4 regions of the Lysinibacillus sp. UBA5990 genome follow, and region 2 is predicted to be linked to each of the others. Evidence: riboswitches for the same ligand, from Rfam matches in the RefSeq annotation. Region 2 holds a riboswitch; each other region holds the start of a gene.
The links. A riboswitch is a leader RNA that binds a small molecule or an ion and turns the genes downstream of it on or off. The one in region 2 is predicted to bind cobalamin.
Positions count from the first base shown of each region.

Region 1: linked by a shared signal. The riboswitch ahead of B3D94_RS12225 (FecCD family ABC transporter permease) and the one ahead of B3D94_RS18395 (ABC transporter substrate-binding protein) in region 2 are both predicted to bind cobalamin.
Region 3: linked by a shared signal. The riboswitch ahead of B3D94_RS02295 (hypothetical protein) and the one ahead of B3D94_RS18395 (ABC transporter substrate-binding protein) in region 2 are both predicted to bind cobalamin.
Region 4: linked by a shared signal. The riboswitch ahead of metE (5-methyltetrahydropteroyltriglutamate--homocysteine S-methyltransferase) and the one ahead of B3D94_RS18395 (ABC transporter substrate-binding protein) in region 2 are both predicted to bind cobalamin.

Region 1 is NZ_DJAY01000014.1:45,480-49,081, reverse strand. Features, by position in the region: gene B3D94_RS12235 (YdhK family protein) at 1-328, opposite strand, end outside; gene B3D94_RS12230 (biotin transporter BioY) at 445-1,041, opposite strand; cobalamin riboswitch at 1,196-1,386, shown strand; gene B3D94_RS12225 (FecCD family ABC transporter permease) at 1,583-2,629, shown strand; gene B3D94_RS12220 (ABC transporter ATP-binding protein) at 2,635-3,426, shown strand; gene B3D94_RS12215 (DMT family transporter) at 3,504-3,602, opposite strand, start outside.
Region 2 is NZ_DJAY01000015.1:1,162,234-1,165,835, reverse strand. Features, by position in the region: gene B3D94_RS18405 (S9 family peptidase) at 1-122, opposite strand, end outside; gene B3D94_RS18400 (precorrin-3B methylase) at 194-871, opposite strand; gene B3D94_RS18395 (ABC transporter substrate-binding protein) at 924-1,919, opposite strand; cobalamin riboswitch at 2,084-2,270, opposite strand; gene B3D94_RS18390 (elongation factor G) at 2,447-3,602, shown strand, end outside.
Region 3 is NZ_DJAY01000003.1:163,136-166,737, forward strand. Features, by position in the region: gene B3D94_RS02285 (hypothetical protein) at 1-175, shown strand, start outside; gene B3D94_RS02290 (glutathione peroxidase) at 263-808, shown strand; cobalamin riboswitch at 911-1,109, shown strand; gene B3D94_RS02295 (hypothetical protein) at 1,272-1,829, shown strand; gene B3D94_RS02300 (ABC transporter substrate-binding protein) at 1,813-2,763, shown strand; gene B3D94_RS02305 (tyrosine-protein phosphatase) at 2,899-3,602, shown strand, end outside.
Region 4 is NZ_DJAY01000015.1:1,465,860-1,469,461, reverse strand. Features, by position in the region: gene B3D94_RS19885 (aminoglycoside phosphotransferase family protein) at 1-738, shown strand, start outside; cobalamin riboswitch at 896-1,074, shown strand; gene metE (5-methyltetrahydropteroyltriglutamate--homocysteine S-methyltransferase) at 1,357-3,602, shown strand, end outside.

The DNA of each region.
Region 1 (3,602 bases), on a different contig from region 2:
TTGGATCATAAGAAATTATATAGGCTGTAGTTTTATATGCACCAACAATCGTTGCTTCGGCACCCTTCATCCCTTCCATATGCCCGTCTGTAATCAAAGCGGTACTTCCGACCGGAAATGCTGGATCTTCAGCTTTTCTTAATGTAGCTGGTACTTCCGCTGAGCTAGAATGGTTCATTGTGGAGTGATCCATTTCTGTTTGTTGCTCAGTCTCAGGAGTATTTTCTGAAGTTGATGAAGGCTCTGTTTTATCTTCAGAACAAGCTGATAAAGTAAGTAAAGCAACTGCTGATAATAGTCCACTTGACCATCTTCGTTTGAATGTCATATGAGATCCTCCTTTCTATTTGCCCTTACTGTAACAAACAAATATGCAGAAATGATGGACATTAACTTTTACAAAAAACTTCTTTAGTCTATTGACTAAAGAAGTTGATGGAAGCGTTATTGAATGGGCATGATATTCAATGTTTTTTGTAATCGGTATGCTAAAATACCAGCGAAAATAGCTAAAATAATATCTTTTGGAAGTGGGGGGATCATCCAAAGCCAAGCTAATCTATAGGAAAAATCCTCTGGCGCACTGGCCCATAGTTTGTACGCAATAAACATCCAGTTTGTACCTACTAAATAATTGATAGCAGTTGCAATGAATGCGGCTAGAATATAGCTTTTCTTCGTACCACTTCGCTCTACCATTAATCCAGCAACAAATGCTGCTAAAATAAAGGTGATAATGAATCCAAATGTGGGACTTAATAGATGACTGAACCCTCCACCAAAGCGAGCAAAGACAGGTGCTCCTGCTAAACCAATACACATATAGACTGTGCAGGCAAGCGCCCCCTTCCTACTACCTAAAATAAGTCCTGCTAAAATGGCAAAAAAGGTTTGTAGAGTAATCGGCACTCCTCCCACTATCATAAAGGGCACAAAGGAAGTTATATTGGCACCGATCATCATGAGGGTAGAAAATAATCCAATATATGCAATATCTACAGTCTTTAATTTTTGATGACTTTGTTCAGTTACTGTTGACATGATTTCACCTCTAATTTCGAAGTACTTATCGTTAGTGTAAAAAACTAAATTATTTGTGTCAACTTTATTTTTGTTTTAGGTTAACTAAAGTATGCTGGGAATTCCTTGTAGACTAACTATCTATAAAAATGTATGATAGAATCGTCATAATTTTATAACTTTACATACTATTGGTGTGACATTTTAAACAATGTCGCTTAAAAGGGAAGTCGGTGGAAGTCCGACGCTGTCCCGCAACTGTAACGAGGAGTCCTATTATGTTTATTTGCCACTGTTAAAAATGGGAAGGCTATTTATAGGATGATGAAACGAAGCCAGGAGACCTGCCAATAAGTAATACCTGTAATGCCCACGAGGATGCAAGCAATTACGGACAATAGCTGGATTTTCTGACTTTGTTTATTCGAGGGTATTTTTGTGCGTATTTTTGCATGAAATGCCCTTTTTTTATTGAGTGCCAACTGAAGTAAGATCATCTGACCTACATTATGCGAAAGTATATTTAATTGCTTCATTCATCATCTTAGTAGGAGTTTAATGAATGAATAAAAAATTTATGTTATTTTCTTTAGTGCTTCTTTTAGTATTAATTGTATCTATGACATTTGCTGTAATGGTTGGATCTGTTTCTGTGACGCCATTGTATGTATGGAAAGTAATTCTGTCGAAATTACCCTTTATACAACACACGATAGAGCAAGATTGGAGTCGCTCACAGGAAATTATTATTTGGCAAATAAGAGTACCCCGTGTCATCCTTGCGGCTATTGTAGGAGCGGGTTTAGCCATTGCAGGGGCAGCGATTCAGGCACTTGTAAGAAATTCCATTGCAGACCCATATATTTTAGGAATTTCTTCGGGAGCAGCCGTTGGAGCAACTTCTGTAATTATTTTAGGTGCTTTTTCATTTTTAGGTATTTACGCACTCTCTGTGTCAGCCTTTATAGGGTCTTTGCTCGCGATTGGGTTAGTATTTTTCTTATCGCGCGTAGGTGGCAGGGTCTCGATTTTCCGCTTGTTATTGGCAGGGATGGCAGTTTCCTTTATATTAACAGCCATTTCTAATTTTATATTAATGATGTCAAAGCAAGAGGGGGCTTTAAAGGCGGTTATGTTTTGGATGCTAGGCAGCTTAGCGGGAGCAAAATGGAATAATATTATTATTCCGGCCTCCATATTTTTCATTGTGTTCGGGCTTTTATGGCTATTCTATCGAAATTTAAATTTGCTATTACTTGGGGAAGAGGCTGCTGTAACATTAGGAGTCAATCTTCAACAATTTCGCATACAGCTCATTTTACTTGTCTCACTTTTAACGGGGGTACTTGTAGCAGTTAGCGGTTCTATCGGATTTGTGGGATTAATCATTCCGCATATAGTACGGTTAATTGTCGGCTCTAACTATAAATATGTAATACCGGTCAGTGCTTTATTAGGAGGGATCTTCTTAGTTTGGGCAGATGCATTAGCTCGAATTATTATTGCTCCACAGGAAATGCCAATCGGTATTATTACAGCTTTCTGTGGGGGACCGTTTTTCATTTGGTTACTCCGTCGTAACAATTATTCTTTCGGTGAAGGAGATTAACTTCCATGACATTAGAAGCAAAACAAGTATCATTCTCCATTTACGATCAACGCATACTTCATGAGGTGAGTGTAAAAATAAGGGAAAAGCAATTTGTCGGGTTAATCGGCCCTAATGGTAGTGGGAAGTCGACTTTGCTTAAAAATATGTATCGACTTTTAAAACCTGAAAGTGGGACAGTTTTGTTAAATGAACAAGATATTTTAAAGCAGTCTAGTAAAGCTATTGCTAAAAATTTAGCCGTTGTTAGTCAAGAAACACCTGTATTATTTGATTTTACTGTTAACGATTTAGTCAGTATGGGAAGGACTCCACATAAAAAGCTATTAGAGTTTGATCAGGAACAAGATTTTCAAATTGTTAAAGATGCATTGAAGCAAACAGGTATACTGCATCTAGCGAAACGAAGCTTTAGCTCACTTTCTGGTGGGGAAAAGAAGCGTGTCATGGTGGCAAGAGCACTCGCTCAGCAAGCACAGGTACTTATATTAGATGAACCAACAAATCATTTAGATATTCAACATCAACTTCAGCTGATGGACTTAATTCAAACTTTACATCTAACAGTAGTAGCCGCTCTACACGACTTGAATATCGCCGCCATGTACTGTGACCAAATTTATGTTTTACAGCGCGGACGCATTGTTTGCCATGGTACACCAGAAGAAGTACTTACACCATCATTGCTGCGAGAAGTATTTGGAGTATTTGCAGATATTCAAACACATTCACTGACAGGTAAACCGTATCTTACATATGTCCCTGAACAATTCGCAAGAGGGGTCCACCCTATTTAGTTTGCCTCGATCATTCAACTTCATCTAATAAAAAAGGGCGCCACTTCATTTAAGAGGGCGCCCTTTGTCATCTACTATTAAGATACTGCTTTTAAACCTGCAACTCCAATGATAATCGCAATAATACTGATGATTCGTGCGAGGTTTTTAGATTCCCCGAAGAATATAATATTGAC
Region 2 (3,602 bases):
TTCTTCTCATCAATCCGTGTCTCTACATAAACTACCTCAGTCCCATCAGGTGAGAGCTGTGGATCTGCCACTGATTTCAAGTGATAAAGATCTTCTGGTTGAATCCCTTGTTTAGATGTCATGTTCTTACTCCTTTATATTGTCATTTTCTATGCTCTACTACAATATTTCGACACCCTAAGTATTATTCCTGCTACTCTATCAATTTTTTTACTAGTTCCCAATCAGCATTCGATTTTGTTCTGCTATAAAACTTATAAAAAGGTTCATTGGCACGAGCTTGGTCCTGGTAGAGACGAATGATTTGTAGCAAGAAATCTTCAATATGGTCGATCCCTACTCTCTTCGCAAAGAGAGTACCCGCCTGTGCCTTTGCCCCCATTGGAATGGATCCTAAATAAACATCAAAGCTCTCATGCTGATAGACTAGTCCTATATCGTCATATGTAGGATTATAACAAGCCGATGCACAGCCATTCACATTGACTCGAACTCTTGCAGGCACAGTTATAACGTCCAACGCCTGATAGAGCTGTTCTGTTTGAGGAACTGCCTCCATTTTTTCGCCATCACAAAAATCACATGCCTTCATGGCTATATGAGGACCTGACGAAGCAACAAACAGCCCAGCCTCCTGTAAGGCATGGGTAGCTTCTGTCAGTTCGCTAGAGGGGATCGATAATAATAGGCTATAGGAAGCCGAATATTTAATGGCCCCCTTCTCCCCTACAATTTCAGCTATTTTTTGAAATTGGGCTGGCGTGTAATGCTTATTAATAATGCCAGGGCTTACTGCTAATCGTGAATATCCACCTTGCTGATTAAGGGTTTCAAACGTTTTATCTGGTATGTTTTGACGAAATGCATTCATTGTTATCGCTCCTTAAGAAAAAGGAGCTAGCAAAGCGCTAGCTCGAATGTTTTTAAAAGTTTGCTGGGTAGAAGCCCTTGGCTAAAATTTGAATGGCCTCTGCGGCACGTACTCCTTCAGATGCCGCTGAAAGTGGAAGGATGACAAAGCGATCATTTTTGACTGCTTCCATTTCCTTCAACGCTGGATCATTCTTTAAGAAATTTATCTTTTGTTCGGCAGTTGTTTCACCATAATCAATGACAACAACCACCTCTGGATTGCGATCTACTGCATCTTCCTTCGATACCGTTGTCCATCCTGACTCCACATCTCCAAAGATATTTTGACCGCCAGCAATTGTTACTAGCTCATTCATAAAGTTTTGACCAGCCGTGAACACATCTTTATCACCACTATCAAAGACAAGCACACGTAAATTTTCGCTGTCTTTTGGTAATTGAGCTTGAACTTCTTCGACACCTTTTGTCATTTGTTCAATTAATGCTTCGCCACGATCTTCCACGCGAAATATTTCCGCGATATGACGAATATCAGTGAAAATATCCTCTAATGTTGGCTTTGTCATATTGGAAGCCGTATGTAGATACGTATGAATTCCTAATTCCTCAAGCTCCTCTGGTGTTCCTACCCCTTTTTCACCAAAGCCACTTTTCCAGCCTGCATACAAGAAATCTGCTTCGGCATCAATGACTTGCTCCTTCGTTGGATATTGATCTGAAAGAACTGGAACTTTATCGTAGGCTGCTTGAAGCGGCTCGTAGATTTTATCATCTAAATAAGCTGTCCCTACCATGGAATCCTCTAAGCCTAATGCAAGCATAATTTCTGTTACATGTTGATTTAGGCTAATGGCCTTTTTAGGTGCTTCCTTATAGGTTTGGGTAGTTTCATTATTTTCAATGATGACTTCAGATGCTGTCGCCTCAGACGGTTCAACTTTTTCAGTTTGTGTTGCTGATTCAGGCTTGTCCTTTGCGCCACACGCTCCTAATACAGCGATTAAGGCGATGACCATGACTAGCCATATACTTCTCCATTTTTTCATGTCCTTTTCTCCTTTGTTGTGATAAATATAGAAAGAAATCAGAGACTTCTTTGCTACCAGGATAATTGGAAGGGCATAAAAAAACCCTCTTGTCGCCAAGAGAGTTGCATAGTGAAAAAACGGTATTAGTACCTTTATCACTATCCCCATCCTCGTGGTTCTTAGTTAACATACATATACTGGCAGGTATCCTGGCTTAGGTTCATCATCTATACGCCTTCCCATAGTAAAACTACAGTGGCATGCTGTATAGACTCCCCATTTACAGTTGCGGGACAGCATCGGAATTGCACCGATTTCCCTTTTAAGCAAATGACAAAGGCCATTTGCACCAATATGTTCTATTCATGCTATTGATAGACTAGCAGTTCATGAGTTATTTCACAATCTGTAGTAGAATGCAAAAAATATAATCATCATTATATTAGCACTATTTCGACAAAAAGACGAATCATTTTACAAGAAATAGTTGTGCTAGTATTCTGATACAATGAGAAGATAGCCACTTATAGAAACGAGGATTTATTATGTACAAGACGATTGGGGTTCTTGCTCATGTTGATGCAGGAAAAACAACCTTTTCCGAGCAAATGCTTTTTCATACAAATAGTATACAAGCGCGGGGGCGTGTCGATCATCAGGACGCCTATTTAGATAATCATGAGCTTGAGCGCAAACGGGGCATTACGATATTTGCCGAGCAAGGACGCATGACTATTGGCGACGATACATATACGTTGATTGATACACCAGGACATGTCGATTTCTCCCCAGAGATGGAGCGTGCCATCCGTGTCATGGATTATGCTATCATTATTATTAGTGCAGTAGAAGGTATACAAGGTCATACTGAAACGGTATGGCAGCTTTTACGGAACTATCATGTCCCTACATTCTTTTTTATTAATAAAATAGATCGTGACGGAGCAGATGTAAGGGCTGTGATGACTCAGCTCCATAAAGATTTCTCTGAACATGTATTATTTGTAGATGAACCACTTCAGGAAAACTATGTTTCAAGGACAATCATGGAATGGCTGGCGGAGCGTGATGAAGAGCTGCTGGATGCCTTTTTGAATGAAACATTGGCGCATGGCCAGTGCATCAATCAGTTACAATCGATGATTAAAAATGAATACGCCTTCCCCTGCTTTACAGGTTCTGCATTGAAGGATGAAGGCATTCAAGAATTTATTGCTCAACTTCCACTCATAACTGATACTCACTTCGAGCCGGAAGCACCGTTTCAAGGAGAGGTTTTTAAAATACGACATGACGGCCATCAGCGTCTAACATTCATCAAGGCTTTAACAGGCAAATTACAAGTTCGAGATGAATTTACGTTTGGAGACCTTACAGAGAAAGTAACAGAAATTCGTCTTTATAACGGCAGTCGATTTGAAACTGTTCAGCATGTTGAGGCTGGTGAAATCTTCGCTGTTAAAGGACTCAGCCAGGCAAACATTGGCGATCACATTGGCAGTAACACGCTATCACAGCCCTATGAGCTTGTCCCTACATTACAGGCAAAAGTTCAATATGAGGGTGAGCAACATATTAAAGAAGTATTAAAGATTTTCCGTTTACTAGAGGCCGAAGAGCCATCATTGCGTGTCGTATGGCAGGAAAAGTTTCAGGAAATCCATGTGCATATAATGGGTGTCATTCAGTTAGAGGTCCTGA
Region 3 (3,602 bases), on a different contig from region 2:
AACTTGTTTAGATGAAAAGCATCCTACTCTCATTCGCTATGATATTATTGTATCTTTAAAAAAATTATATGATCAAACGAGTGATCCTAAATTATTAAACATAGCCCATCGCTTAATTAATGAAGAGCAAAATGTTAAATATAAAAAGAAATATAAGTCAGCCATCCGTTCCTAGTAACGAGATGGTGTTTTTTGTGCAAACTCTTTGGTTATTAGGAGATTAGTCAACTATAATATATGAAAAAACAAAAGGGGTTAGGGAATGAGTATTTATAATTATTTAGTACGGAAGCCGAATGGTGAAATTTTATCAATGGAAACTTTTCGAGGAAAAACGATGCTAATTGTTAACACGGCCAATCAATGCCGATTTACATATCAGTTTGAAGACTTACAAAAAATGTACGATAAATATGGAAAAAATAATTTTGTCGTTTTAGGATTTCCTTGTGATCAGTTTGGCCATCAAAATCCTGAAGATGGAGAGGAAACTGCGCATCTTTGTAAGGTAAACTATGGAGTTACGTTTCCCATTTTTGAGCTAGTCCAAGTAAATGGGGAGACGACACACCCTTTATTTAATTATTTAAAACATGAAGTTGATTTTCGTGAATTCGGAAAAGCAAGCATGCAGGAGAAAATGCTTGCTGAGGCAATCATTCAACTTGCTCCAAGCTTTTTAGATGGTCGTAATATTCGCTGGAATTTTACTAAATTCCTAGTAGATGCAAGTGGAAAAACCATAGCTCGCTTTGAGCCTACAGACTCACAGCTTGATATTGAGCAAGCAATTGAAAAAGTATTGTAGTAGAGTAATTTTATAGAAATGAAAATACTTCTAAAACGGCTATCATTTTTGTACGCAACTATTTTTTCCTATCAATCTATGATAAACTGCTTTACAAGTGAATTATTCTTGCAGAATAAAGGTGCTAGCTAGCATAATCGGGAATTCGGTATAAGCCGAAGCTGTTTCCGCAACTGTAAGTACAGCTATTATAAAGATGTGCCACTGTTTCATAGGAAATGGGAAGGTTCTTTATAGCTCTTATCTATTTATATAGGAGCGTTGTACAAGCCAGGAGACCGACCTTTATTTGAACGTATAACAACTCTTCGGAAGCTAAGAGGATATACGGCAAATACATAGGCAGTGTCGTGTTTCTATGACAATCATTATGGTATTTTCGTCGTTCCTTTGTGTGAGGAGCGATGTTTTTTTATGTTCTAAAAAAGTGAGGATTTTCATTATGAAAAAGGGGGACAGTAGGTTGAAAAAAGATGCACGTTATTCTTGTTATCCTTTTATGCGAGAGAAGGCTTCAACTGTCGATTTTGAGATTCGCACAGATAGTTTAACAACGCATTTAGGGGTCGCGCTAGCTATAGTAAAGAAAGAGAATGTCCAGGTTGTTGTAGATGATTTAATCCAGATTTTACCTATGGCTTATCATGTGAATGGCTCGGTTCGTGGAAAGCTAGCAGTTACAGATGAGGATCTATCTTGGTTAAGTGAGCGCTATGATTTTTATGTAAGTCATGTGAAGGAAGAGATTCAAAATTTTGTTTTACCTCAAGGAACAGAGGCGGCTGCTGCTTTACATCTTTGTCGTAGTGAGGCGAAAAAATCATATCGAACTTTACACACGGTTTCGGAAGAACGAGAGGTACCTAATATTCTCTTCGATTATTTAGGCTTATTAGCCAATGTATGTTTTGTAATGGCTGTCTATACGAATCAACAAGCTGAAATAGCTGAAATTCCGTTTATGAGTAAATCATATCCAATGAAAAAGAAAAAGGTGAATAATAATGAAGAAACTATTTAATTTACAATGGCTATCGGTATTATTGCTAGTGCTCGTTTTAGCAGGTTGTGGTACCGCGGAAGATACAAAAAATAAAGATGTATCCGAAGATGAACAAAAGATTGAGCAAACAAGTTATAAAGTAACAGATGATCGTGGTGTCGAAATAGAGTTTAAGGAAGTGCCAAAAACAGTTGTGTCTTTACAGCCTAGTAACACAGAAATTCTATTTGCACTAGGGGTTGGCGATAAAATTGTAGGTGCCACTGAATATGATACATATCCAGAAGCTGCCCAAAAAATCGAACGTGTTTCTGATACTGTGAATTATAACAGTGAGCGAATTTTAGCGTTAAAGCCAGATGTTGTTATTGCGTATACGATTGGTGAGAAGGATGCACTTAAGCCACTCGAAGATGCAGGAATTAAAGTGTTTGTTATTCAATCAGCGGGTACATTCGATGATGTATATGGAGATATCGAACAAATTGCAGCTGTTATGGATGTTAAGGATAAAGGAAAGGCATTAAATGAGGAAATTAAAGCAAAAATCGCTGATGTGCAAACAAAGGTTAAAGAAGTAAAAACACCAAAAAATATTTATTTAGAAATTAGTCCAAAGCCTGAAATATATACAGCAGGCTCTGGCACTTTCCAACAAGAAATATTAAATGCGGCAAATGTAAAGAATGTGTTTGAAGATTTAGATGGCTGGAAGCAAGTATCTGAGGAAGATGTTATTGCGAGAAATCCAGACGTCATTTTAACAACAGTCAATTATACAGAAAATCCAATTGGAGAAATCCTTGCTCGTGATGGGTGGAATACGGTAACAGCTATTCAAAACAAGGCAGTTCAGTCCCTTGACACAGATATCTCAAATCGCCCAGGTCCGCGTATCGGTGAAGCAGTTGAGCTCGTTGCTAAAGCTGTGTATCCAGAGTTATATAAATAAAATCGTAGAAAATGTTAGTTGTTTATTACAGCTAGCATTTTCTATTTTATTACCTAGTGTGAAAATTGGTATTCATGTAGTTTGTTCGATAGAATAAAGGTAAGAACGCTAATTAATATAGGGAGGTGTAGTTCAATGAAGCAAGTACAAAAAAATATTCAGTTTGAGGCCGTTTATAATTTCCGAGATATGGGGGGGTATCAAACGAAGGATGGGCGCGTTATAAGAAATGGCTTATTTTATCGCTCTGCCGCACTTGGTAAAATGACAGCGACAGATAAAGAATTATTTGAAACATTAGGTATTAAAACAATTTTTGATTATCGTGACACAAATGAAGTACAACATAATCCTAATCCTGTGTTTCCACAAACTCGATATATTCAAATCCCTGCGAAGGGAAAGCATGCTTTTGAAATGCCAACCAATACAGGTGGTAGAGAGTTTTATAAAGTAGTTAACGCTGATATGTTCAAGGACTTTTATGCACAAATGCCTTTTCATAATCCCTCTTTTAAGGAATTAATGATGACTATACAAAACCCTAATAATTTAGGGCTAGTCCATCATTGCGCAGTTGGAAAAGACCGAACAGGAATTGGTGGAGCTCTTATTTTATTGGCTTTAGACGTTCCTGAAGAGACCATTATGGAAGATTATTTAGATACGAATATTCATTTGCTTCCCATGGTAGAAAGAATGGCTCAAACGATCCAGCACCAATATAATGAACAAGAATTACAGCAATTTTATGCTTTAATGTCCGCTCGTGAAGACTATTTACAGGCAGCACTAGATGCTATGGATTATCGTTATGGCTCAAAGACAGCTTTTTTGGA
Region 4 (3,602 bases), 300 kb from region 2:
AAAAATGGAATCATTCAATTAAAAAGAGAGACGGAAATTTTAAAATATATTAAAGGTATCATTTCAATTCCTATTCCGAATCCAATTTATCAATCTTTTGAAGAGCTAGAACCAGGTAAGGTCTTCACTGGTTATCACCTAATAGATGGTGTTCCTATGTGGAAGGAAAGTTTAACAGGTGTTAAGAGTGTTGAATTGGTTAACGGGTTGGCAAAACAACTTGTTTCTTTTCTTGTAGAACTTCATTCTATTTCTGGAGAAAAAGCAAGCCGAGATTTGAAATTAAAGGTTCGTAACCCTCGTGAAGAGATGTATAACTTGTATAATAAGATTCAAAATAAATTATTTCCTTTTATTAGAAGAGACGCTCAACAGGAAATCTCACAATCTTTTGAAACGTTCTTAAAAGGGAAGGCATTCTCAAATTTAGATCTATCACTTATACACGGAGATTTCGGAGCATCTAACATTTTGTGGAATCCAAAAACAAGTATGATTTCAGGGATAATAGACTTTGGTGGTTCGGGTTTAGGAGATCCAGCGTATGACTTTGCTGGAATACTTTCTAGCTATGGTGAGGATTTTTTTGATATGTGTATCAACCTATATCCTAACGGTAATGAAATATCTGAACGAGTTAAATTTTATAAAAGTACATTTGCTTTACAAGAAGCATTGCACGGGATTGAGAATGGTGATAGACAGGCTTTTGAAGATGGAATTAAAGATTATAGATAGATTGCTTGTACAATTAACTTGGACTTAGTTCAATTAATATAAGGCATTATCACTAAGGGCCAGATGATTTACAATTAAAAACAGAGTAAATAGATAAATTTTTATGTAAAAACAATTTCTACTATTCTGAAATATATGGTATAGTAGGGGCATAACTGAATATAGTGTAAGAAATGGTGCCAGATGAAAGTCTGGCTTAAAAGGGAAGTCGGTGCAAATCCGACGCTGTCCCGCAACTGTAATTCGGAGCAAATCACAAATGCCACTGGGAAACCGGGAAGGCTGTGAGGCGTGTTGATGAGAAGCCAGGAGACCTGCCAATTTCTAGTACACACCAAATACCTACGTGGAAATAGGTGGTGAATAGTGACTAAACAGGCACTGTGCGATAACAAATGATTTTAAACGAAAGTTCTATTTTTTCGTATTGTTTTTGTATTAATAATTTTACCATGCAGCCATTTTCCGAGAAGGAGAATGGCTTTTTTTCATGCTGTTATTCTGTATTCGAAAGCAAAGTCCACTGGTTTTCATATAGAGCCACTCAATCTAGCAAGGGATGACACAAATTTGTAAGAGCAAGTAACCATAACCTTATTGATGAAAGGGAGATTAAATATGACTTATTCTAGTACACTCATTGGCTATCCATATATCGGAGATGATCGCGAATGGAAGAAGGCGTTAGAAGCATTTTGGCGTCAAGAACGAACGGAAGAGGATTTTCAGGCAACCCTAAAAAGTATTCGGTTATCGCGGATTGAAAAGCAGCTACAACTTGGCATCGATATGGTGACAGTGGGAGATTTCACACTATACGATAGAATGTTGGATACAGCCTTAATGTTTGGCTTAGTACCCAAGCGCTTTAACTGGCAAGGTGGAAGGGTGGATTTACATACCTACTACAGTGTAGCGAGAGGAAATCATTCAGCAGTAGCTAGTGAAATGACCAAATGGTTCAATACCAACTATCACTACATTGTTCCTGAATATGAAGGGCAACCGTTGCAACTAACAGAAAATAAGGTATTGGCCGACTTTTTAGAGGCAAAAGAAGCGTTCGGAATTATTGCGAAGCCGACACTTATTGGGCCCTATACATTTTATAAGCTAACTAAGGGCTACAGTAAATTAACACAGGTTGAATATTTATTAGCCTTATTACCTCTCTATGCTCAGATTATTCAAGAATTAGTAGATGCAGGTGCCGAGTGGATTCAATTAGAAGAGCCTTCTTTAGTGACGACACTTGACTCTGCAGAACGGAAGCTAGTACAAGAAATCTATGCTCAATTAACGACAACCGTTCCAGCAGCAAAACTAATGCTACAAACATATTTTGAAGCATTATGCTCCTATGAAACATTGATTTCATTGCCAGTCCAAGGGTTTGGTTTAGATTTCGTACATGGCTATAAAGGGAATATGGAGTCACTTCGACAATTTGGTTTCCCTCCAGATAAAGTTTTAGCTATAGGTATTGTTAATGGTCGTGATATATGGCGTTCAAATTTAGCCGAGGCTAACGCCACGATTCAAGCTATTGAAAAGCTCTGTGATGCTAAGGAATTGTGGATTCAACCTTCAAGTAACCTTCAACATGTACCAATATCAACTTCACTTGAAAAAAAGCTGGACCCTGTTCTCAAACAAGCACTGGCGTTTGCTGATGAAAAAATCGAAGAAATTATTGAGCTCACTAAATATAGAAAAAATCAAGACGGAACGATACGTCATAATTTTTCAGCAAGTATGAAGGCCATTGAAGCCCTAAAAAATCATTCGATTCGTCAAAATAAAATGATCCAGCAAGCCGCTCAATCCGTATCAACGAAGGATTTTGAGCGACATAGTGATTTTAATCAACGTCAAAAAATACAGCAGCTGGCATTAGGACTGCCACTATTCCCAACAACGACAATCGGCAGCTTCCCTCAATCTGATGAGGTGAAGAGAAATCGTAATGCTTGGCGAAAGAAACAATTGTCGAATGAAGACTATGAAGCATTTATTGAACTGGAAACAAAGCGCTGGATTCACTTACAGGAGGATCTTGATATAGATGTACTAGTTCATGGAGAATTTGAACGGACAGACATGGTCGAATATTTCGGTGAGAAATTGACGGGCTTTGCCTTTACTGGAAAAGCATGGGTTGTTTCGTATGGCTCTCGCTGTGTGAAGCCTCCAATTATTTATGGAGATGTTGCATGGTCTTCATCCATTACTGTGAAAGAGTCTGCATATGCCCAAAGCTTAACGAAGCGCTTTGTCAAAGGGATGCTGACGGGGCCAGTGACCATTTTAAATTGGTCCTTTGTACGCAATGATATTTCTCGAAAAGATGTGGCTTATCAAATTGCATTAGCACTTCGCACGGAAGTGGAAGCACTAGAAACGGCTGGCATCTCCATTATTCAAGTGGATGAACCAGCACTCCGTGAAGGCTTACCTCTTCGTAAAGAAGAATGGGGGGCTTACTTAGACTGGGCGGTCAATGCCTTCAAGCTTGCTACATCGAGTGTTAAAGATGAAACACAAATTCATACACATATGTGTTACTGCGAATTTAACGATTTCATCGAACCTATTAGCGCGCTAGATGCAGATGTGATTTCCATTGAAACATCACGTAGCCATGGAGAGCTAATTTCTTCTCTTCAAGTAAATCCTTATACAAAAGGAATCGGATTAGGTGTTTACGATATTCATAGCCCACGTGTGCCGAGTGAAGGCGAAATGTTAGCCATCATGAGAGATAGTTTACAAGTTCTAGACAAACATCAATTTTGGGTTAATCCTGACTGTGGCTTAAAAACAAGGAAAGAGCCAGAAACAATCGCGGCTTTAACTAATATGGT